DNA from 3 places in the Bacillus arachidis genome. Region 2 is predicted to be linked to each of the others. Evidence: a T-box and tRNA genes for the amino acid it is inferred to sense, from the RefSeq annotation. Region 2 holds a T-box; the other regions hold tRNA genes.
What was found. The T-box of region 2 lies ahead of tyrS (tyrosine--tRNA ligase). A T-box ahead of a tRNA ligase gene usually reads a tRNA of that ligase, here a tRNA-Tyr.

Region 1: it has a tRNA-Tyr gene. The T-box ahead of tyrS (tyrosine--tRNA ligase) is inferred to sense a tRNA for this amino acid. The anticodon was not compared.
Region 3: it has a tRNA-Tyr gene. The T-box ahead of tyrS (tyrosine--tRNA ligase) is inferred to sense a tRNA for this amino acid. The anticodon was not compared.

Annotation. Positions count from the first base shown of each region.
Region 1 covers NZ_CP127376.1:536,196-544,100, reverse strand. Annotated here, with positions in the region: gene QRY57_RS04485 (transglycosylase domain-containing protein) at 1-569, opposite strand, end outside; gene QRY57_RS04480 (YebC/PmpR family DNA-binding transcriptional regulator) at 1,355-2,074, opposite strand; tRNA gene QRY57_RS04475 (tRNA-Leu) at 2,751-2,832, opposite strand; tRNA gene QRY57_RS04470 (tRNA-Cys) at 2,843-2,913, opposite strand; tRNA gene QRY57_RS04465 (tRNA-Gly) at 2,924-2,998, opposite strand; tRNA gene QRY57_RS04460 (tRNA-Gln) at 3,004-3,078, opposite strand; tRNA gene QRY57_RS04455 (tRNA-His) at 3,191-3,266, opposite strand; tRNA gene QRY57_RS04450 (tRNA-Trp) at 3,282-3,355, opposite strand; tRNA gene QRY57_RS04445 (tRNA-Tyr) at 3,370-3,453, opposite strand; tRNA gene QRY57_RS04440 (tRNA-Thr) at 3,464-3,539, opposite strand; tRNA gene QRY57_RS04435 (tRNA-Phe) at 3,555-3,630, opposite strand; tRNA gene QRY57_RS04430 (tRNA-Asp) at 3,640-3,715, opposite strand; tRNA gene QRY57_RS04425 (tRNA-Met) at 3,719-3,795, opposite strand; tRNA gene QRY57_RS04420 (tRNA-Val) at 3,826-3,901, opposite strand; tRNA gene QRY57_RS04415 (tRNA-Glu) at 3,906-3,980, opposite strand; tRNA gene QRY57_RS04410 (tRNA-Ser) at 3,991-4,082, opposite strand; tRNA gene QRY57_RS04405 (tRNA-Asn) at 4,088-4,162, opposite strand; rRNA gene rrf (5S ribosomal RNA) at 4,172-4,287, opposite strand; rRNA gene QRY57_RS04395 (23S ribosomal RNA) at 4,389-7,309, opposite strand; rRNA gene QRY57_RS04390 (16S ribosomal RNA) at 7,455-7,905, opposite strand, start outside.
Region 2 covers NZ_CP127376.1:4,131,385-4,139,289, reverse strand. Annotated here, with positions in the region: gene acuA (acetoin utilization protein acetyltransferase AcuA) at 1-405, opposite strand, end outside; gene acsA (acetate--CoA ligase) at 583-2,301, shown strand; gene QRY57_RS22915 (maltose acetyltransferase domain-containing protein) at 2,401-2,958, shown strand; gene QRY57_RS22910 (hypothetical protein) at 3,034-3,408, shown strand; gene QRY57_RS22905 (RNA polymerase sigma factor) at 3,389-3,934, shown strand; gene QRY57_RS22900 (hypothetical protein) at 3,915-4,160, shown strand; T-box leader at 4,241-4,465, shown strand; gene tyrS (tyrosine--tRNA ligase) at 4,534-5,790, shown strand; gene QRY57_RS22890 (hypothetical protein) at 5,919-6,050, shown strand; gene rpsD (30S ribosomal protein S4) at 6,175-6,777, opposite strand; gene megL (methionine gamma-lyase) at 7,127-7,905, shown strand, end outside.
Region 3 covers NZ_CP127376.1:157,328-165,232, forward strand. Annotated here, with positions in the region: rRNA gene QRY57_RS02540 (23S ribosomal RNA) at 1-1,621, shown strand, start outside; rRNA gene rrf (5S ribosomal RNA) at 1,713-1,828, shown strand; tRNA gene QRY57_RS02550 (tRNA-Asn) at 1,838-1,912, shown strand; tRNA gene QRY57_RS02555 (tRNA-Thr) at 1,917-1,989, shown strand; tRNA gene QRY57_RS02560 (tRNA-Glu) at 2,013-2,087, shown strand; tRNA gene QRY57_RS02565 (tRNA-Val) at 2,093-2,168, shown strand; tRNA gene QRY57_RS02570 (tRNA-Tyr) at 2,187-2,270, shown strand; tRNA gene QRY57_RS02575 (tRNA-Gln) at 2,336-2,410, shown strand; tRNA gene QRY57_RS02580 (tRNA-Lys) at 2,416-2,491, shown strand; tRNA gene QRY57_RS02585 (tRNA-Gly) at 2,497-2,568, shown strand; tRNA gene QRY57_RS02590 (tRNA-Ala) at 2,579-2,651, shown strand; gene QRY57_RS02595 (glycerate kinase) at 2,816-3,961, shown strand; gene rocF (arginase) at 4,180-5,073, shown strand; gene QRY57_RS02605 (MerR family transcriptional regulator) at 5,413-6,231, shown strand; gene QRY57_RS02610 (PTS sugar transporter subunit IIB) at 6,652-6,954, shown strand; gene QRY57_RS02615 (prolyl oligopeptidase family serine peptidase) at 6,997-7,905, shown strand, end outside.

The sequences.
Region 1 (7,905 bases), 1.3 Mb from region 2:
ACAGCGGCCATCGTTGCACTCTCACTCAATGTTAATTGATTTATTCTTTTACCAAAGTATAGCTGGGATGCTTTTTCAATCCCCCACGCACCTTCTCCATAATAAATATTGCTTACATATAATTTTAAAATTTCCTCTTTAGTAAATGTACGCTCAATTTTTTTTGTATAAAAAATCTCTTTCCATTTACGAGAAAATGTACGTTCATTGGATAAAAAGGCATTTTTGGAAAGCTGTTGTGTAATTGTACTTCCGCCCTGTACAATACCACCAGCTTTTATATTTTCAATAGAAGCCCGAACAATTGCTATATAGTCTAGACCATTATGGTGATAAAACCTTTTATCTTCTGTCGCAATAAATGCCTGGGCCAGAGATTCTGGCATCTCTAATTTAGCGGGTACATGTAGCTTACTAATATCACTTCGTTCAATCATTACATTTCCAATTAATAATAATGTACAACTAAGTAGTAATAATAAAATAATAGCTTTATAAAGAAATTTTGAAATTGGATTGAATGAAACCTTTTGATGATAGTTAACCTTAGATAGTACTCGTTCTTTCATCGTTCACACCTCTTTTCTTTGCAGCTTATAATAACCCTTATATTAAGAATACTGTTTCTTAATGCAATCACCAATTGATTTCTCTTACACTTACCTTACAATGTTGTAAGCTATAAAATACATATTCTATCAGAAAAAGTAGCAAGCTTCTATATACATCCCAATTAAAAAACGACATAATACCTTCTTTTTAGTTTGGAGAGAGAATCCGGCCATATATAGAAGCAGCCAGTACTTTTTAGCTCTATGGCACTTGAAAACAAAGGGGGAAAAGAGCGGATGTTCCTTTTTATTTTCATGGCCGCGGCTTATATGTCATAAAATCAAAATGGATATAATATATTCAGATGAATTGCTTTAAAATCACATATCCATCCTTCTTCTATTATATCACCTGGCAAGTTTTTAGTTTTAGTCGGTCCCTTGCTAACCTTTTTTCTACAGTATTTCTAAAAAAATGAATATAATACTCCACTTTGAACAATATAAATATAACACCAAACAAACGTTCTTACAATCAATATGACCATGCATACTTTTTACTCTACTATCTTATCTAGTCTTACCGATTAAACAACATCCTAGACGTTTTTAATTCCACAATATATTTTAAAAAGGACAAATGATTTGATAACCCCTCAAATCATTTGTCCTTCTTAAATTAATAATAACTGAAATAACCTATAATCTTCCTATCAAATCATAAAGATCTATTCTCCATGTCTCATATGGAATAAAAAAAGAGACTCTCTGCTTTAAATAACAAAAGGTCTCTTTTTCATATATTATTCCCCTAAATCTACATTGTGGTAGACTTGTTGAACATCTTCTAAATCTTCCAATGCATCAATCATTTTTTCAAATTGTACTTGTGCATCTTCTGAAAGTGTTACATCACTTTGTGCAAGCATTGTTAGTTCAGCAACTGTGAATTCTGTAATACCAGCATCCTTAAGCGCTGCTTGTACCGCATGGAACTGATCAGGCTCAGCATAAACGATAACTGCCTCTTCTTCTTCTAAAATATCACGTGCATCTACGTCTGCTTCCATTAAAATTTCAAGCACTTCATCTGCAGTTTTTCCTTCAAGTCCAATAACAGCTGTCGCATCAAACATATATGCTACAGATCCATTTACACCCATATTACCACTGTTTTTACTAAACGCAGCACGTACATCTGCTGCAGTACGATTCACGTTATTTGTAAGTGTATCTACAATTACCATAGATCCGTTTGGTCCAAATCCTTCATAACGAAGTTCGTCATAATTTTCTTCTGAACCACCTTTTGCTTTTTCAATTGCACGGTCAATAATTGTTTTTGGTACACTGTACGTTTTTGCACGCTCAAGTACAACTTTTAAAGCTTGGTTTGATTCTGGATCTGGCTCACCTTGTTTTGCTGCTACATAAATCTCACGTCCAAATTTAGCGTATACGCGACTTGTATTTGCATCTTTTGATGCTTTTTTGTCTTTAATATTATTCCATTTACGACCCATTCTGTTCCACTCTCTTTCACGTTTAAATCTACATAAAAAATATTAATATGAAATATAATGTTTATTCAACACTTTTTCAAAATAAATACAAAAAGTTCATTATCGACTCACATTATTGACATAATATACATCGATATAATTTAGTTCATTCCCAAATTATATTATACCTTAATTCTATAATTCATTACGAGTTTAACACTCAAATAACATGATTTTACAGTGTAATGTTGTTTAGTATACTGCTCACGAATAACAGGATAAAGTGAAACTTTAATCAGTGGGGGGCTTCATCCCCCGCTGATTATTAGCCCTCACCAATCGGGCTTTTACGGGCAATTTATCTCCCACCTAACTTCTTAAAGAAAAGTGGAAGTGGCTCGTCCAGAATGTGAGGAGGATGGAGCTTCTGACGTAGAGGTATTTTTTGCCTCGCAGGAAGAAGCGAAAACATCGAACATTCTGTCCACTGGAACTGGACAATGCTTTCGCTGAGTTTTGAGGTGGGAGTATTACTGCCCGCAAATAGCGGGATAAAAATTCCACCTATATATTACGCTCCCTTATAATTGCTCACGTACACGATTCGATGCACACGCTCTCCTATTATTTTGCTATGCTAAAAAATCCAAAAAAAGACTTTAACATTTCTGTTAAAGTCTTTTTTCACGTTATTTGATACCGATGGTCGGGGTCGAACCGACACTCCCGAAGGAACACGATTTTGAGTCGTGCGCGTCTGCCAATTCCGCCACATCGGCATAATAAGAAAGGCGGCAACCGGATTCGAACCGGTGGTAAAGGTTTTGCAGACCTCTGCCTTACCACTTGGCTATGCCGCCATATTAAATTTGGAGCGGAAGACGGGATTCGAACCCGCGACCCCAACCTTGGCAAGGTTGTATTCTACCACTGAACTACTTCCGCAAAAATGGCTGGGCTAGCTGGATTCGAACCAGCGCATGACGGAGTCAAAGTCCGTTGCCTTACCGCTTGGCTATAGCCCATCGAATTACTAATACATTATATGTTTACAATTCTTATTTTATTACAATTAATATTTAAGTAAGACATTAAATATCTTATCAAAGTTAAATTAATTTGTAAATTTTAAAAAAATGGGGCGACTGATGGGAATCGAACCCACGAATGCCGGAGCCACAATCCGGTGCGTTAACCACTTCGCCACAACCGCCATGTTGTATTTATTTGGCAGGGGTAGTAGGAATTGAACCCACACCGGAGGTTTTGGAGACCTCTGTTCTACCTTTAAACTATACCCCTATATAAAATGTAAATGGTGGAGGGGGGCAGATTCGAACTGCCGAACCCGAAGGAGCGGATTTACAGTCCGCCGCGTTTAGCCACTTCGCTACCCCTCCGAAACTTACATGGTGCCGGCTAGAGGACTTGAACCCCCAACCTACTGATTACAAGTCAGTTGCTCTACCAATTGAGCTAAGCCGGCGTATTTATTTAAAAATGGTGGCTCGGGACGGAATCGAACCGCCGACACGAGGATTTTCAGTCCTCTGCTCTACCGACTGAGCTACCGAGCCAGAAATAAATGGCGGTCCCGACCGGGGTCGAACCGGCGATCTCCTGCGTGACAGGCAGGCATGTTAACCACTACACCACGGGACCATTTGGTTGCGGGGACAGGATTTGAACCTGCGACCTTCGGGTTATGAGCCCGACGAGCTACCAGACTGCTCCACCCCGCGATAATACTATTCATATACTATTTTTATATATGGTGGAGGATGACGGGATCGAACCGCCGACCCCCTGCTTGTAAGGCAGGTGCTCTCCCAGCTGAGCTAATCCTCCAAAGTGGTGACCCGTACGGGATTCGAACCCGTGTTACCGCCGTGAAAGGGCGGTGTCTTAACCACTTGACCAACGGGCCAAAATTATCATGGCGGAGAGCAAGGGATTCGAACCCTTGATACGCTTGTGACGTATACACGATTTCCAATCGTGCTCCTTCGGCCAACTCGGACAGCTCTCCAATCATGGCTCCGCAGGTAGGAATCGAACCTACGACCGATCGGTTAACAGCCGATAGCTCTACCGCTGAGCTACTGCGGAATGATATTAGCCTGGCAACGTCCTACTCTCACAGGGGCAAGGCCCCAACTACCATCGGCGCTAGAGAGCTTAACTTCCGTGTTCGGTATGGGAACGGGTGTGACCTCTCTGCCATCATTACCAGACTATATTCACTCGAGACAAACATTATTATACTTGATTGATTAAAAAAGTCAATAAGTTTTTTATGTTCTCTCAAAACTAGATAACATTTGCTTCATATTATATGGTTAAGTCCTCGATCTATTAGTATTCGTCAGCTCCACATGTCACCATGCTTCCACCTCGAACCTATCAACCTGATCATCTTTCAGGGATCTTACTAGCTTACGCTATGGGAAATCTCATCTTGAGGGGGGCTTCATGCTTAGATGCTTTCAGCACTTATCCCTTCCGCACATAGCTACCCAGCTATGCCCTTGGCAGAACAACTGGTACACCAGCGGTGCGTCCATCCCGGTCCTCTCGTACTAAGGACAGCTCCTCTCAAATTTCCTACGCCCACGACGGATAGGGACCGAACTGTCTCACGACGTTCTGAACCCAGCTCGCGTACCGCTTTAATGGGCGAACAGCCCAACCCTTGGGACCGACTACAGCCCCAGGATGCGATGAGCCGACATCGAGGTGCCAAACCTCCCCGTCGATGTGGACTCTTGGGGGAGATAAGCCTGTTATCCCCGGGGTAGCTTTTATCCGTTGAGCGATGGCCCTTCCATGCGGAACCACCGGATCACTAAGCCCGACTTTCGTCCCTGCTCGACTTGTAGGTCTCGCAGTCAAGCTCCCTTATGCCTTTGCACTCTACGAATGATTTCCAACCATTCTGAGGGAACCTTTGGGCGCCTCCGTTACACTTTAGGAGGCGACCGCCCCAGTCAAACTGCCCACCTGACACTGTCTCCCGGGTCGATAAGACCCGTAGGTTAGAATTTCAATACAGCCAGGGCGGTATCCCACCAGCGCCTCCACCGAAGCTAGCGCTCCGGCTTCAAAGGCTCCCGCCTATCCTGTACAAGCTGTACCAAAATTCAATATCAGGCTACAGTAAAGCTCCACGGGGTCTTTCCGTCCTGTCGCGGGTAACCTGCATCTTCACAGGTACTATAATTTCACCGAGTCTCTGGTTGAGACAGTGCCCAAATCGTTACACCTTTCGTGCGGGTCGGAACTTACCCGACAAGGAATTTCGCTACCTTAGGACCGTTATAGTTACGGCCGCCGTTTACTGGGGCTTCAGTTCAGAGCTTCGCTTGCGCTAACCCCTCTCCTTAACCTTCCAGCACCGGGCAGGTGTCAGCCCCTATACTTCGCCTTACGGCTTCGCAGAGACCTGTGTTTTTGCTAAACAGTCGCTTGGGCCTATTCACTGCGGCTTTCCGTTAAGAAAGCACCCCTTCTCCCGAAGTTACGGGGTCATTTTGCCGAGTTCCTTAACCAGAGTTCTCTCGCTCACCTTAGGATTCTCTCCTCGCCTACCTGTGTCGGTTTGCGGTACAGGCACCTTTTATCTCGCTAGAAGCTTTTCTTGGCAGCGGGGAATCAAAGACTTCGCTCCATAAGGAGCTTCCCCATCACAGCTCAGCCTTCACGATAAGCGGATTTGCCTACTTATCAGCCTAACTGCTTGGACGTGCACAACCAATCGCACGCTTCTTCTATCCTTCTGCGTCCCTCCATTGCTCAAACGATAAAGAGGTGGTACAGGAATATCAACCTGTTGTCCATCGCCTACGCCTGTCGGCCTCGGCTTAGGTCCTGACTAACCCTGAGCGGACGAGCCTTCCTCAGGAAACCTTAGGCATTCGGTGGACGGGATTCTCACCCGTCTTTCGCTACTCATACCGGCATTCTCACTTCTAAGCACTCCACCAGTCCTTCCGGTCTGACTTCACTGTCCTTAGAACGCTCCCCTACCACTGATACGTAAGTATCAATCCGCAGCTTCGGTGGTGTATTTAGCCCCGGTACATTTTCGGCGCAGAGTCACTCGACTAGTGAGCTATTACGCACTCTTTAAATGGTGGCTGCTTCTAAGCCAACATCCTAGTTGTCTAAGCAACTCCACATCCTTTTCCACTTAATACACACTTTGGGACCTTAGCTGGCGGTCTGGGCTGTTTCCCTTTTGACTACGGATCTTATCACTCGCAGTCTGACTCCCAAGGATAAGTCATTGGCATTCGGAGTTTGACTGAATTCGGTAATCCGATGAGGACCCCTAGTCCAATCAGTGCTCTACCTCCAAGACTCTAACACTTGAGGCTAGCCCTAAAGCTATTTCGGGGAGAACCAGCTATCTCCAGGTTCGATTGGAATTTCTCCGCTACCCACACCTCATCCCCGCACTTTTCAACGTGCGTGGGTTCGGGCCTCCATTCAGTGTTACCTGAACTTCACCCTGGACATGGGTAGATCACCTGGTTTCGGGTCTACGACCACGTACTAAACGCCCTATTCAGACTCGCTTTCGCTACGGCTCCGCCTCTTCAGCTTAACCTCGCACGGGATCGTAACTCGCCGGTTCATTCTACAAAAGGCACGCCATCACCCGTTAACGGGCTCTGACTATTTGTAGGCACACGGTTTCAGGATCTCTTTCACTCCCCTTCCGGGGTGCTTTTCACCTTTCCCTCACGGTACTGGTTCACTATCGATCACTAGGGAGTATTTAGCCTTGGGAGATGGTCCTCCCGGATTCCGACGGAATTTCACGTGTTCCGCCGTACTCAGGATACATTCAAGAGAGAACGAAGTTTCGACTACGGGGTTGTTACCCTCTGTGACGAGCCTTTCCAGACTGCTTCGTCTACCTCGTTCCTTTGTAACTCCGTATAGAATGTCCTACAACCCCAAGAGGCAAGCCTCTTGGTTTGGGCTAGATTCCGTTTCGCTCGCCGCTACTCAGGAAATCGCATTTGCTTTCTCTTCCTCCAGGTACTTAGATGTTTCAGTTCCCTGGGTCTGTCTTCCTTACCCTATGTATTCAGATAAGGATACCATACCATTACGTATGGTGGGTTTCCCCATTCGGAAATCTTCGGATCAAAGCTTACTTACAGCTCCCCGAAGCATATCGGCGTTAGTCCCGTCCTTCATCGACTCCTAGTGTCAAGGCATCCACCGTGCGCCCTTTCTAACTTAACCAAACTAAAATTAAAAAATATGAGCTACACTGTTATCTAGTTTTCAAAGAACATACATTTATTTCTGAGAGATAGTTCTCTCAAAACTGAACAAAACGAAACACGGAAACTTATATTGATGAACAGCGTTCATCAATTCTCCATAGAAAGGAGGTGATCCAGCCGCACCTTCCGATACGGCTACCTTGTTACGACTTCACCCCAATCATCTGTCCCACCTTAGGCGGCTGGCTCCAAAAGGTTACCCCACCGACTTCGGGTGTTACAAACTCTCGTGGTGTGACGGGCGGTGTGTACAAGGCCCGGGAACGTATTCACCGCGGCATGCTGATCCGCGATTACTAGCGATTCCAGCTTCATGTAGGCGAGTTGCAGCCTACAATCCGAACTGAGAACGGTTTTATGAGATTAGCTCCACCTCGCGGTCTTGCAGCTCTTTGTACCGTCCATTGTAGCACGTGTGTAGCCCAGGTCATAAGGGGCATGATGATTTGACGTCATCCCCACCTTCCTCCGGTTTGTCACCGGCAGTCACCTTAGAGTGCCCAACTTAATGATGGCAACTAAGATCAAGGGTTGCGCTCGTTGCGGGACTTA
Region 2 (7,905 bases):
TTCAGTCGTTAATATAATATAATCTTCCATATGATCATCCATCATAGAAACTTCTAATAGATTTTTTCCAACAGAGCATCCGCGAAATGCTGGAACGACCTCAATTGCTCCAAGTTCAATTAAATCGTCCATTTTCCCTTCTGACCATCGTTCTAATGGATCCGGATATAGGTATGTAACATAGCCAACAATCGTTTGATCATGTCTAGCAATAATGAGACGAGCTTCTGGTAATTTAGAAATTTCGACAATTGCTTTATATTGTTGTTCGGCAGGACGGAATGCAACTAAATCTGGATGAAATTCATACATTTCAAGATTATGGGTGGACACAGGACCTTCGATAATTAAGGTTCCTTTTGCTGTTTTTAAATTTCTTGCATTATATATTTTTTTATGAATCAATGCTTTGCTCACCACCTTGAGGGTTTGTGAATCTACTTTATATCGTATCTTACAGTATATGCGATGTGAATCGAATTTTGTCAGTAAAAATTTGTCTAAAAATCAACAAAAATACTGAAAATTTTAAATAATGTTATTATAATAGATAATAGAATACATAGGAGGGGGATGTAAAGTATGAAAGTAGAAACACTTCCTGTTATTAAAGGAGAAAATAATTTGCTTGATTATAAAGAAGCATATGCAAATTTCAACTGGGAAGAGGTTAATAAAAACTTTTCTTGGTTTGAAACAGGCCGAGTAAACATGGCATATGAGGCAATTGATAGACATGCGAAATCTGATCGAAAAAATAAAGTGGCCCTTTATTATCAAGACGGATCGCGTAAAGAGAAATATACGTTTAAAGAAATGAAGGAGTTCTCCAACAAAGCGGGAAATGTCCTGAAAAACTATGGTGATGTAGAAAAAGGCGATCGCGTCTTTATTTTTATGCCGCGTTCACCAGAATTATATTTTGCACTTCTCGGTGCAGTGAAATTAGGAGCGATTGTTGGCCCGTTATTTGAAGCATTTATGGAAGGGGCAGTACGCGATCGCTTAGAAGATAGCGAAGCAAAAGTGCTAATTACAACACCTGAATTGTTAGAGCGTGTTCCGCTTAATGATTTACCAGCGTTAAAAACAGTCTTTCTTGTTGGAGAGAATGTAGAAGAAGGCGGAAAACTTGTTGCGTTTAATCCATTATTTGAACAAGCTTCTAATAAGTTGCAAATTGAATGGTTAGACCGCGAAGATGGATTAATTCTTCATTATACGTCCGGTTCTACAGGGAAGCCAAAGGGCGTTCTCCATGCGCAAAATGCAATGGTGCAGCATTATCAAACGGCAAAATGGGTGCTCGATTTAAAAGAAGACGATGTATACTGGTGCACAGCTGACCCAGGCTGGGTAACAGGAACTGCTTACGGCATTTTTGCACCGTGGTTAGTAGGTGGATCAAATGTCGTTTTAGGAGGACGCTTTAGCCCAGCGGCATGGTACGAAGCGTTGCAAGATTACGGTGTAACAGTTTGGTACAGTGCACCAACAGCATTCCGCATGTTAATGGGAGCTGGCGATGGAGAGATTAAGAAGTACGATTTATCAGCACTACGTCACGTACTAAGTGTTGGTGAACCATTAAACCCAGAAGTAATTCGCTGGGGAATGAACGCATTCGGCCTTCGAATTCATGATACATGGTGGATGACAGAAACAGGAGGACAAGTAATCTGTAACTATCCTTGTATGGAAATTCGCCCTGGTTCAATGGGGAAACCAATTCCAGGTGTGAAGGCAGCAATTGTTGATAATGAAGGAAATGAAGTGCCGCCATATACAATGGGGAACTTAGCGATTGCTAAGGGATGGCCATCAATGATGCGCGCTGTTTGGAACAATCCGCAAAAATATGAGTCTTACTTTATGCCAGGAGATTGGTATGTATCGGGTGACTCTGCTTATATGGATGAAGATGGCTACTTCTGGTTCCAAGGACGTATTGATGATGTAATCATGACGTCTGGTGAGCGCGTTGGCCCATTTGAAGTAGAAAGTAAATTAATTGAACACTCTGCAGTAGCAGAAGCGGGTGTAATTGGTATTCCAGACCCAGTGCGCGGTGAAATTATTAAAGCATTTATCGCGTTACGCGCAGGATATGAAGCATCTGATGAATTAAAAGAAGATATTCGTCAATTTGTGAAAAAAGGCTTAGCAGCTCATGCAGCGCCGAGACAAATTGAATTCCGCGATAAATTACCGAAAACGAGAAGTGGTAAAATTATGCGACGCGTGTTAAAAGCGTGGGAGCTAAACTTACCAACAGGTGATTTATCAACAATGGAAGATTAAGAGAAAAAGGTCTGAATGGATATTTCATTTAGACCTTTCTTTTTTGTGCTATCATAAACGATGAATAACTTATATATACGTGTCAAAGGGGATGCTATTATGAAAACAGAAAAAGAAAAGATGATACAAGGAGAAATGTATGCACCTGCTAATCCTGTGTTAGTAGAAGATAGGAATCGTGCTCGCTTATTAACAAGAAAATTAAATGAAATGCCAGAAATAAAATATGAAGAGCGTAGTGCAATCATAAAAGAACTATTCGGAACGACAGGTGATAATATTCATGTTGAATCTTCTTTTAAATGTGATTACGGCTATAACATTCATGTTGGGGAAAACTTTTATGCGAACTTTGATTGCGTGATTTTAGATGTATGCCCAGTTACAGTCGGTGAGAACTGTATGTTAGCCCCGGGGGTTCATATTTATACGGCGACACATCCACTTGATGCAATGGAACGTATCAGTGGCAAGGAATTTGGAAAATCAGTAACAATTGGGAATAACGTTTGGATTGGTGGGAGAGCTATAATCAATCCAGGGGTTACAATTGGAGATAACACCGTGATTGCTTCTGGTGCAGTTGTAACGAAGGATGTTCCTGAGAATGTTGTAGTTGGTGGGAATCCTGCGAAAGTAATTAAAAAAATAAAATAACTTTTTTTGAACCATTTGCCTCTGTCGGTTGTATAAGTGTATGACATGATAGATGAGGAGGCGATTTACGTGTACATGGGGTTTATTATTTCAGGTGTTGTAGTAGTTGTGCTGATGATTGTTATTCTTGGGATTTTAATACCTTTTGATAAGAAGTATATTGTACGAAAAAAAGGAAATAAAATAGATTTTACAAAAACAAAAGTGTATTTTCAGTGGAATGTATTTGATACAATATCTGTCTGTCTTGCGGTGTATGCGTGCATATGCGTACAAGTATTAAATATTTTAGTCTCTTGTGGATTTATGATTAAAAATCCGTACGTCCAGTTTTTTACGAATCAATCACAAGTGTGGACACTTGTAGCAATTGGGTACTTAATTAGCCGAATTTCTTTAACCTTAAAAGGAATAAAGGAGATTAAAAAACATGGCGCAGATTGGGATTAAGGAAGAGCTCATGCTTGCGTATCAAAATGGAGATAGGCGAGCTGGAGAAAAACTATATGTCTTAATTAAACCCGCGCTATATACATTTCTATATCGCTTTAACCGTGATGAGCAATTGAGCATAGATCTCGTTCAAGACACGTTTTTAATGTTAGAACGTAAGAAGTATATGTATGAGATTGAAAAAGGAAAGATTAAAACATATTTGTTCCAAATTGGTTATCGGCTCATGATTAATAAATTGAATCGAAGAAAAAAGTGGCGATCTCTTTTGCCGTTTTTAGTACCAATACAGGAGGGGAAGATTTCACAAGAAGATCGGCTCACAGTAAGGGATGCAATTTTGAAAGTTCCTGAAGATCAGAGGGCTGTCCTTATTCTTTATTATTATCATGATATGCAACAAAAAGAGATTGCTCAGATACTTGGTATTCCTGTAGGAACGGTAAAATCGAGACTTCATGCTGGTATGAAGAAATTGAAACAATTGCTGGAGGTAGATGACATTGAACGAAAATCCCTTTGAGAAAGAATATAAACTGAAACAACATTTAGATAGCGATTATGTAGAAGTACCAAACTTTTCAAAGAAAGTAAATCGTTTCGAGCGATTGCTTCGGTTTCTTGCCTCTCCAGCGAAAGATCCAGTGGAAGCTATAATTGGAAATGATTTATCGATTGTGTTTCATGCTTCACTATTAGCGGGTGTTCCGCTTCTCTCACTTATTACGATATTAATCACGACTTTGTAAAAAAATGGGGGACTGAGAAATTTCCACACCTCTATTTGACACGCCTATACAAATAATGATATAAAGAAAAGTATATGAATAATTGAGCGTGGAAAGGGAGAAGTAGTGATCATTTCCCTGTTTTAGAGAGCTGATGGTCGGTGGAAATCAGCACATAGATGATCGCGAATTACGCCCCTAGAGCATCTTTTTTCGATTGAATCGTATTCAAAAGGGAAAAGACGGTGTTGAGCCGTTATGTGAATGAGGTGGTAGGCTTTTGTCTGCAACTAGGGTGGTAACGCGATAAAAAAATCGTCCCTTATTTGAGGGGGCGATTTTTTTATGTCTTCACATTTCACGCTCTATTAATTTAAAGGAGAGTATGTAGGATATGGGTATTTTACAAGATCTTGAATTTCGCGGACTAATTAACCAGCAAACAGATGCTGAAGGCCTAGAGCAACTATTAGAAAAAGAAAGTGTAAAGTTATACTGTGGTTTTGACCCAACAGCAGACAGCTTACACATCGGTCATATGTTACCAGTATTAATGCTACGTCGTTTCCAATTAGCTGGTCATCAACCAATCGCGCTTGTTGGTGGCGGTACAGGTATGATCGGAGACCCAAGTGGTAAAAAAGCAGAACGTACATTAAATACAAAAGATACAGTTGCTTACTACACAGAAAGTATTAAAAAGCAGCTTTCAAACTTCTTGGAGTTTGAAAATGTAGAAAACCCAGCAACAATGGCAAATAACTATGACTGGCTTGGAAATTTAGACGTAATTACATTCTTACGTGACATCGGTAAAAACTTCGGTTTAAACTACATGTTAGCAAAAGATACAGTTGCATCTCGTTTAGAAACAGGTATTTCATTTACTGAATTTAGTTATATGATTTTACAATCATACGACTTCTTAAATCTATATCAACAACAAGGTTGCCGTCTGCAAATTGGTGGTAGTGACCAATGGGGTAACATTACAGCGGGTCTTGAATTAATTCGTAAATCAGAAGAAGATGCGAAAGCATTCGGTTTAACAATTCCACTTGTTACAAAATCTGATGGTACGAAGTTTGGTAAAACAGAAGGCGGCGCGATTTGGTTAGACCCAGAAAAAACAACGCCTTACGAGTTCTACCAATTCTGGATTAACACAGATGATCGCGATGTTGTAAAATACTTGAAATACTTCACGTTCTTATCTCATGAAGAAATTCTTGAGCTAGAAAAACAAGTAGCTGAAGCACCAGAAAAACGTGCAGCGCAAAAAGCTTTAGGTTCTGAAATGACAAAACTTGTTCACGGTGCAGAAGCATTAGAACAAGCTATTAAAATTTCTGCAGCTTTATTTAGCGGTTCTGTAGCTGAATTAACTGCAAGCGAAATCGAGCAAGGTTTCAAAGATGTACCATCTGTAGAGCGTAGTGCAGAAGATACAGTATTAATCGATTTGCTTGTTGAAAGCAAAATTTCACCATCAAAGCGTCAAGCACGTGAAGATGTGACAAATGGTGCAATTTACGTAAACGGTGAGCGTATACAAGCATTGGATTATGTTGTAACAGAAAAAGACCGCATCGAAGGTAGATTTACAATTATCCGCCGCGGTAAAAAGAAATATTTCTTAATTCGTTACTAATAAAAAGCTTTGAGGAGATTTATCCTCAAAGCTTTTTTTGTTTTAATCTCCTTTTCATGTTCATACGAAAATCACATGTAAGGAGTATCATAAGAGTATAAGTAAAAAGAAAGGAGTGGTAAAACAAAATGTCACTAGAAGCGCTCATCATCTTTTCTTTGCTAAATGCGGGGCAGCTTGCTGAGAATACAAAAGGTGATATACATACAAGTCCAAAGGATGCGTATGTGTATGTGGAGAAACAAGAAGAAAATAAATAATATTATTATATATATAAGGAAATTCAAAAAGGAGGATAAAGATAGCAAGCAGCTATCTTTATCCTCCTTTTTAAACAGCACTATAAGAACGAAAAAAGCCGATCCAAAGATCGGCTTTTTGTCATTAACGAGAGTAGAACTCTACGATTAATGCTTCGTTGATTTCAGCAGCTAATTCAGCGCGCTCTGCATGGCGAGTGAAAGTAGCTTCTAATTTGTCAGCATCGAAAGTTAAGTACTCAGGTACGAAGTTGTTAACTTCGATTGCTTCTTTGATTACAGCTAGGTTGCGAGATTTTTCGCGAACGCTAATTGTTTGACCTGGTTTAACACGGAAAGATGGGATGTCTACGCGAGCGCCATCTACCATGATGTGGCCGTGGTTTACTAATTGACGAGCAGCGCGACGAGTGCGAGCTAAGCCCATGCGGTAAACTAGGTTGTCAAGACGAGCTTCAAGAAGGATCATGAAGTTTTCACCGTGTTTACCTGACATTTTACCTGCTTGGTCAAATGTGCGACGGAATTGACGTTCAGTCATGCCGTACATGTGACGAAGTTTTTGTTTCTCTTGTAATTGTAAACCGTATTCAGAAAGTTTCTTACGTTGGTTAGGACCGTGAGGACCTGGTGCGTAAGGGCGTTTTTCTAATTCTTTACCTGTGCCGCTTAGAGAGATTCCAAGACGACGAGACAGTTTCCAAGCTGGACCTGTATAACGAGCCATAGTTGACTCCTCCTTTAGTGTTTTTATTTTCGTAAAATAAAAACAGGCGTAATTGATATTTACGGGTATTTTGTTTTCATGTACCTTCGCTCCAGCAGCTGGGAGTTACGAGATACACCTCACAACAGAGGAACAAAATACAAACGATAAACTCATATTACAAGGCTGCCTTTTTATTTTACACAAACGCTATTATATCTTTTTGCTGGAATTTCGTCAAGCGAGTTCTTTTTTGTTTTATTCATGGAAATTGTGGAAATTGCAAGAAGGAATTCGAAGCCGTATGAAAGAAAGGATAGCAACATAGAGAAAACGCTTACATAAAATAGAGCATAAGGGGGATGTTTGTATGAAAAAGAAACATATAGAAACAGCGCTTATTCATCACGGGTATGATTCCAAGCTGCATAAAGGGAGTTTAACGCCACCACTATTTCAAACTTCAACGTATACATTTGAAACAGCGCAGCAAGGAGAAGCGAGTTTCGCTGGGCAGGATCCATCTTATATTTATTCGAGACTTGGAAATCCGACTGTGGAATTGTTCGAGGATCGCATGGCTGTTTTAGAAGGGGGAGAATCGGCGCTAGCGTTCGGTTCTGGAATGGCAGCGATTTCGGCGACACTTCTTGCGTTTTTACGTGCTGGAGATCATATCATTTGTTCGAATGGATTATATGGGTGTACGTACGGGTTTTTAGAAGTACTAGAAGAGAAATTTATGATTACCCATTCACTATGTGATATGGAAACAGAAGAAGAGATTGAGTCAAGCATACGTCCGAATACGAAAATAATATTTGTTGAAACACCAATTAATCCAACAATGAGACTGATCGATTTAGAGAAGGTTATTAAAGTGGCAAAACAAAATGAATTGCTTGTCATTGTCGACAATACATTTTGCTCACCTTATTTACAAACACCTCTTACACTTGGCTGTGATGTTGTTCTTCACAGTGCTACAAAATATATTGGTGGCCATGGGGATGTTGTTGCAGGTGTGACGGTTTGTAAAACAAGGGAACTAGCTGAACAAATTCGTCCGATTCGAAAAGATATTGGGGGGATTATGGCACCTTTTGATGCGTGGCTCTTGCTACGTGGGTTAAAGACGTTAGCTGTACG
Region 3 (7,905 bases), 940 kb from region 2:
CGGTATGAGTAGCGAAAGACGGGTGAGAATCCCGTCCACCGAATGCCTAAGGTTTCCTGAGGAAGGCTCGTCCGCTCAGGGTTAGTCAGGACCTAAGCCGAGGCCGACAGGCGTAGGCGATGGACAACAGGTTGATATTCCTGTACCACCTCTTTATCGTTTGAGCAATGGAGGGACGCAGAAGGATAGAAGAAGCGTGCGATTGGTTGTGCACGTCCAAGCAGTTAGGCTGATAAGTAGGCAAATCCGCTTATCGTGAAGGCTGAGCTGTGATGGGGAAGCTCCTTATGGAGCGAAGTCTTTGATTCCCCGCTGCCAAGAAAAGCTTCTAGCGAGATAAAAGGTGCCTGTACCGCAAACCGACACAGGTAGGCGAGGAGAGAATCCTAAGGTGAGCGAGAGAACTCTGGTTAAGGAACTCGGCAAAATGACCCCGTAACTTCGGGAGAAGGGGTGCTTTCTTAACGGAAAGCCGCAGTGAATAGGCCCAAGCGACTGTTTAGCAAAAACACAGGTCTCTGCGAAGCCGTAAGGCGAAGTATAGGGGCTGACACCTGCCCGGTGCTGGAAGGTTAAGGAGAGGGGTTAGCGCAAGCGAAGCTCTGAACTGAAGCCCCAGTAAACGGCGGCCGTAACTATAACGGTCCTAAGGTAGCGAAATTCCTTGTCGGGTAAGTTCCGACCCGCACGAAAGGTGTAACGATTTGGGCACTGTCTCAACCAGAGACTCGGTGAAATTATAGTACCTGTGAAGATGCAGGTTACCCGCGACAGGACGGAAAGACCCCGTGGAGCTTTACTGTAGCCTGATATTGAATTTTGGTACAGCTTGTACAGGATAGGCGGGAGCCTTTGAAGCCGGAGCGCTAGCTTCGGTGGAGGCGCTGGTGGGATACCGCCCTGGCTGTATTGAAATTCTAACCTACGGGTCTTATCGACCCGGGAGACAGTGTCAGGTGGGCAGTTTGACTGGGGCGGTCGCCTCCTAAAGTGTAACGGAGGCGCCCAAAGGTTCCCTCAGAATGGTTGGAAATCATTCGTAGAGTGCAAAGGCATAAGGGAGCTTGACTGCGAGACCTACAAGTCGAGCAGGGACGAAAGTCGGGCTTAGTGATCCGGTGGTTCCGCATGGAAGGGCCATCGCTCAACGGATAAAAGCTACCCCGGGGATAACAGGCTTATCTCCCCCAAGAGTCCACATCGACGGGGAGGTTTGGCACCTCGATGTCGGCTCATCGCATCCTGGGGCTGTAGTCGGTCCCAAGGGTTGGGCTGTTCGCCCATTAAAGCGGTACGCGAGCTGGGTTCAGAACGTCGTGAGACAGTTCGGTCCCTATCCGTCGTGGGCGTAGGAAATTTGAGAGGAGCTGTCCTTAGTACGAGAGGACCGGGATGGACGCACCGCTGGTGTACCAGTTGTTCTGCCAAGGGCATAGCTGGGTAGCTATGTGCGGAAGGGATAAGTGCTGAAAGCATCTAAGCATGAAGCCCCCCTCAAGATGAGATTTCCCATAGCGTAAGCTAGTAAGATCCCTGAAAGATGATCAGGTTGATAGGTTCGAGGTGGAAGCATGGTGACATGTGGAGCTGACGAATACTAATAGATCGAGGACTTAACCATATAATATGAAGCAAATGTTATCTAGTTTTGAAGGAATATATATTTGAAATTCCTTTTGACATTCTGAAAAGAATGTGTATAATAATAAAAGTCTGGTAATGATGGCAGAGAGGTCACACCCGTTCCCATACCGAACACGGAAGTTAAGCTCTCTAGCGCCGATGGTAGTTGGGACCTTGTCCCTGTGAGAGTAGGACGTTGCCAGGCTAATATTATTCCGCAGTAGCTCAGTGGTAGAGCTATCGGCTGTTAACCGATCGGTCGTAGGTTCGAGTCCTACCTGCGGAGCCATTATGCTTCCATAGCTCAGCTGGTAGAGCACTTCCATGGTAAGGAAGAGGTCACCGGTTCAAGCCCGGTTGGAAGCTTGCGAACAGTATTACAACTTTTTGGCCCGTTGGTCAAGTGGTTAAGACACCGCCCTTTCACGGCGGTAACACGGGTTCGAATCCCGTACGGGTCACCACTTTTGGAGGATTAGCTCAGCTGGGAGAGCACCTGCCTTACAAGCAGGGGGTCGGCGGTTCGATCCCGTCATCCTCCACCATATATAGTTTATAATGTCGGAGGGGTAGCGAAGTGGCTAAACGCGGCGGACTGTAAATCCGCTCCTTCGGGTTCGGCAGTTCGAATCTGCCCCCCTCCACCATTTTAAAAAAACAACCTGATAAAGGTTTATTTTTTTGAAAAGACAAGCATACTAGTAAATATTAATGGGCTATAGCCAAGCGGTAAGGCAACGGACTTTGACTCCGTCATGCGCTGGTTCGAATCCAGCTAGCCCAGCCATTTACGAGCCATTAGCTCAGTTGGTAGAGCATCTGACTTTTAATCAGAGGGTCGAAGGTTCGAGTCCTTCATGGCTCACCATTTTCGCGGAAGTAGTTCAGTGGTAGAATACAACCTTGCCAAGGTTGGGGTCGCGGGTTCGAATCCCGTCTTCCGCTTTTTTACTTCGGGGCCTTAGCTCAGCTGGGAGAGCGCCTGCCTTGCACGCAGGAGGTCAGCGGTTCGATCCCGCTAGGCTCCATTATAAATTAGAAAAAACCTTACATCTTTTGATGTAAGGTTTTTTGTTTATTCTGCTTTAATAAGGACAAGTTTCCATTTATTTCGTTTACAATAGAAAAATAGAGTAAAATATAAGGTTTGAATTAAAGCGTGTGTGGATACGGGGGAAGGGAGGAATAGGTGTTGAAAATTGTTATTGCATCTGATTCATATAAAGAAAGCTTACGAGCGATAGAAGTATGTAAGGCCATTGAAAAAGGGTTTACTAAAGTTTTTCCTGAAGCTGAGTATGTGAAACTTCCAATTGGAGATGGAGGAGAAGGTACCGTTCAATCTCTTGTTGATGCTACAGGAGGAAAGATCATTCAACTTTACGTAACAGGTCCACTTGGTGAACGTGTAGATGCATTCTACGGTATTTCTCAAGATAAAAGAACAGCGTTTATTGAAATGGCAGCAGCGTCGGGGTTGCATCATGTTCCGGTTGAACAGCGAAACCCTCTCATCACCACAACAAAAGGAACGGGGGAGCTTATATTAGATGCCTTAGATAAAGGTGTACAGCATATTATTTTAGGGCTTGGCGGAAGTGCTACGAACGATGGAGGGACAGGCATGCTCTCAGCCCTAGGTGTAAGGTTTTTAAGGAAAGATGGACGAATAATAGAACCTGTCGGTGAAAATTTACATTTTATTGATTCTTTAGACTTAGCTAAGTTGGATTCTCGTTTAGCGCATGTGAAAATAGAAGCGGCATGTGATGTAGACAATCCTTTAACAGGACAAAAAGGAGCATCCTTTGTATTTGCAAAGCAAAAAGGAGCAAATCCAGAAATGATCACGCAGTTAGATGATAATTTAAAGCATTATGCCTATGTATTAAAACGGCATGTACACATTGATGTGGAAGAGATACCGGGTGCAGGAGCTGGGGGAGGATTAGGGGCTGCAGTTGTTGCTGTACTACAAGGTCAATTAAGAAAGGGAATTGAAATTGTATTAGACTATACAAATTTTGATGAACATATAAAAGAAGCAACTCTTGTTCTTACAGGTGAAGGAAGGATAGATGTGCAAACCGCTTATGGAAAAGCACCGGTTGGGGTTGCTAAACGTGCAAAGAGACTACATATACCTGTTATAGCTATTGGGGGTTCTGTACTTTCGAATCACATTTCAGTTTATAAAGAAGGAATAGATGCTGTGTTTGCTGCCACATCAAGTCCAATGACACTAGAGGAAGCATATATAGCAGCAAGAGAAAATATTGAAATGACTGCGCGGAATATCGCATCTGTATGGAAAATAGCTTCAGGAAAACGTCTCTAATTATAGGGGACGTTTTATTTTTCACTATTTATGTGTACATGTGTAATGAGATTTTTTAGAAAACGGTTTATTTTATACATAAAACAGACGAAAAATATAGATTTCTACGTAGATATTAGTGAATGAGGTGTATATACATACAAAAAAATGTCGAGTTGAGTCAGAGTATATAAAAGATTTAAAATATTTAGTGAAGGCATAAAAGGGGGAGACTATCTATGAAGAAAGAAATTTCAATCGTTGGAGTTCCAATGGACTTAGGACAGATGCGTCGTGGAGTTGATATGGGTCCAAGTGCAATTCGTTATGCGGGAGTAATTGAAAGAATTCAAAACATCGGATATGACGTAGAAGATATTGGGGATATTTGTATCAAGAGAGAAAAAGAAGTAGCTGAAAATACAAATTTAAGAAACCTTACACAAGTTGCAAAAGTTTGTGATGAATTAGCAGGTAAGGTTGATCATATTATAGAAGAAGGTCGTTTTCCACTTGTACTAGGTGGCGATCATAGTATTGCAATTGGGACACTTGCAGGAGTAGCAAAGCATTATAAAAATTTAGGTGTAATTTGGTATGATGCACACGGTGATTTAAATACAGAAGAAACGTCACCGTCTGGAAATATTCATGGTATGTCACTTGCAGCAAGCTTAGGTTATGGTCATCCTTCATTAGTGAATTTATACGAGGCGTATCCGAAAGTGAAAAAGGAAAACGTCGTTATCATTGGTGCACGTGCATTAGATGAGGGAGAAAAAGACTTCATCCGCGATGAAGGAATTAAAGTATTTACAATGCATGAAATTGATCGTATGGGTATGACTGCGGTTATGGAAGAAACAATTGCATACTTATCACATACAGATGGTGTTCATTTATCATTAGATTTAGATGGACTAGATCCACATGATGCACCAGGAGTGGGAACACCTGTAATTGGTGGACTATCCTATCGTGAAAGTCATTTAGCAATGGAAATGCTAGCGGAGGCTGATATTATTACATCAGCTGAGTTTGTGGAAGTAAATACGATTTTAGATGAGAAAAACAGAACAGCAACAACAGCGGTAGCTTTAATGGGTTCTTTATTCGGTGAAAAACTAAAATAAATGTAAGACAAACGACGACTAATTATATTTAGATAATAGGTGTTTAAGTTAATAAAATCAAAGGGATGAACAAATTGGATATGTACAATCTGTTCATCCCTTTTTATTGTCTTGTTAAAATATAGTATATGGTATCGGGAGTTTTCTAATGAATACTCCCCCACTTCACTTCGTTTGAAGTAGGGGTACTCTTTCGGTAATATCTGATAGAGAAACGATTGTGTTGTGTCCGTTAAGTTGCCTATTTTTTATGTAATTGTTTTTAAAACTTGTTACACTGTTTATGAAGGTATTTGTTAAATAATGATAGCAGGAACTATGGACTTGGAGGTGATATATGTGAAGAAATATAAAATAGGAGAAGTAGGCAAGGAATTTGGAGTTTCGATAGATGCGTTAAGGTTTTATGAAAAGAAAGGCTTCTTAAAACCACAAAAAGATAAAGATACTGGTTTTAGATTTTATACATATGAAGATTTTGGAATATTTTTAGCCATTAAAAATTTTCGTCAAATGGGGTTTCATGTTAAAGAAATTGGATCTATTTTTAATGGTTTAGAATTAGATGCCATGATAGAAAAATGCAATGACAAAATAACTGAAAAAGAAGAAACAATAAAAAAGTTGGAATTAGAAATAAAACAAATTAATGAGTTTATGGGCTTATTAAAAAAATATAAAAAAGAAGATAGACAATGGTTTATAGAGTCAACTGAAACCTATTATCTTCTAAGACATATTCATTTAGATAAAGGAACATTATGTGTAAATCCTCTGTTAAAAGAATGGCTATCATTTTTGCCAACAGTCTATCCAGCACTATACATTCCACTTGAACAATATAAACTGAAAACGATTTGTAACAGTTATTGGGTAATGGCTATCCCTGAAGTGAAAATGAGGGAATACGAATTGCCTATGGATGAATCAGTTTTACAAGTAGATATGGGAGAGTGTTTGAATTATTTATATGAAAAAGATGCGAACGAACCCTTATCCAACCTAATTTTAGAAGAGCCATTACATATCATAGAGAACCTTGGCTATAATCTTAACGGGGATATTTTATGTCGATACGTTTGTGAGACAAAAGAGCAAGAGAGAATAATTGAACATTATATCATTATGATTCCTATTATAAGTAAAGGTAAAAAGTAAAGTAGGTATAGATTTTCTTGTTTCTATGGGAACTATCTAACTTTTTCCGAGTGAAATTGGCAAATAAGCCTTGATATAACTAGAAAAGGTAGAAATCCACTATTCAAATATGTATTTTAAAGGAATTTGACTAACTGTTGTAAAGAGACAACTCAATATATTCAATGATTAGCACTTAATTTGTTGGTGTGAAAGGTGAGAACATTAAAAAACAGTAGTTCAAACGTAATTGAACTACTGTTTTTTTTGATAACTGAAAAGCATGTACTTTTCAGCTCGCATTCAATTCATTTTATGTATATAGAAAATTTAAGGTAAACAAAATTCCAAAAAGATATTGACCCTGGTCTTAGACCATATTTTATAGTGAACTTGTAATGAAAGCGCTTTTAATAATAGTGAATAATGGAGGTAATAAGTATGAAAAAGATCGTTCTTTTATGTAATGCAGGTATGTCTACGAGTATGTTGATGAACAAAATGAGAGGATATGCAGAAGAAACAAACTATGAATGTGAAATTAATGCTTATCCATTAGCTGAAGCAAAGCATGTTGGACAAACGGCAGACATTATTTTATTAGGACCTCAAGTTCGATATGCCTTAAATACTGTGAAAGGTCAATTACCAGGAAAGCTTATTGAAGTAATTGATATGTCAGCTTATGGCATGTTAGACGGAAAAAAAGTAATGGAGCAGGTGAAAACCATTCTAGGTAATTAAAAGTTTATACACTGGGAGCGTTTAACGAGCTTTATACGATTTATGTCAGTTATGAAAAGTACATATTTTGAGGGAGGTCATTTTCTGAAAAAGATAAGGGAATTTCCAATTTTATGTATGGTAGTAGGGAGCTTGGCAGGTGGCTTGGTGCTTTCAGGATGTTCATCAGAAAGCAAAGATAAGACTTTAAAAGAATCAGATGTAACACTTATAACGAATGTTCTTCCGTATGGGGAAGTAGGCTCTGCCTTCGTTTGTGACTTTGGAGATACAGTAGATAGCTCAAAATTACCAAAAGATAGTTTTGAAGTTGAGGTGGAAGTGAATGGGAAACCTCAAAATAGAACGATAACTAAAGTTTATACAAATAATAAAGCTGAGGTATCAGAGGCTTCAAAAGATGGACAATACGTTGTGATCGAATTAGATGAAAACGATAAAAATGCATCTACCTCAACATTTAATGAAGAAAAATTCTTAAGTACAAGAGATAACTTGGATTATAAGTTAACTCTTACGAAAGAAATTAAAACAAAAGAAGGTGCAACTTTTAAAGCATCCGAACAGAAAAATAAAATTTCAAATGTAGTTACTCCTGTTGTAGACGATTTTAAAAAAGGAGTATACCAAGATGCTTCTGGAAGCAAAATGCAATATAGACTTTTTGAACCTAAAAAAGAACCTAACAAAAAATATCCACTAGTCTTATTTTTACATGGATCAGGTGAACGAGGAAATGACAACTATATGCAAGTAGTAGGAAATGAGGGCGCTGTAGTATGGGCTAATTCAGAACAGCAAAAGAAGAACCCTGCATATGTACTAGCTCCTCAGGTTGAAGCAGCTGAAACTCTTACAGCATATTGGACCGAGGAACCTAACTATACTACTATGTTTAATTTACTGAAAGAAACCATCGATAAATATAATATTGATAAAAATCGCATCTAT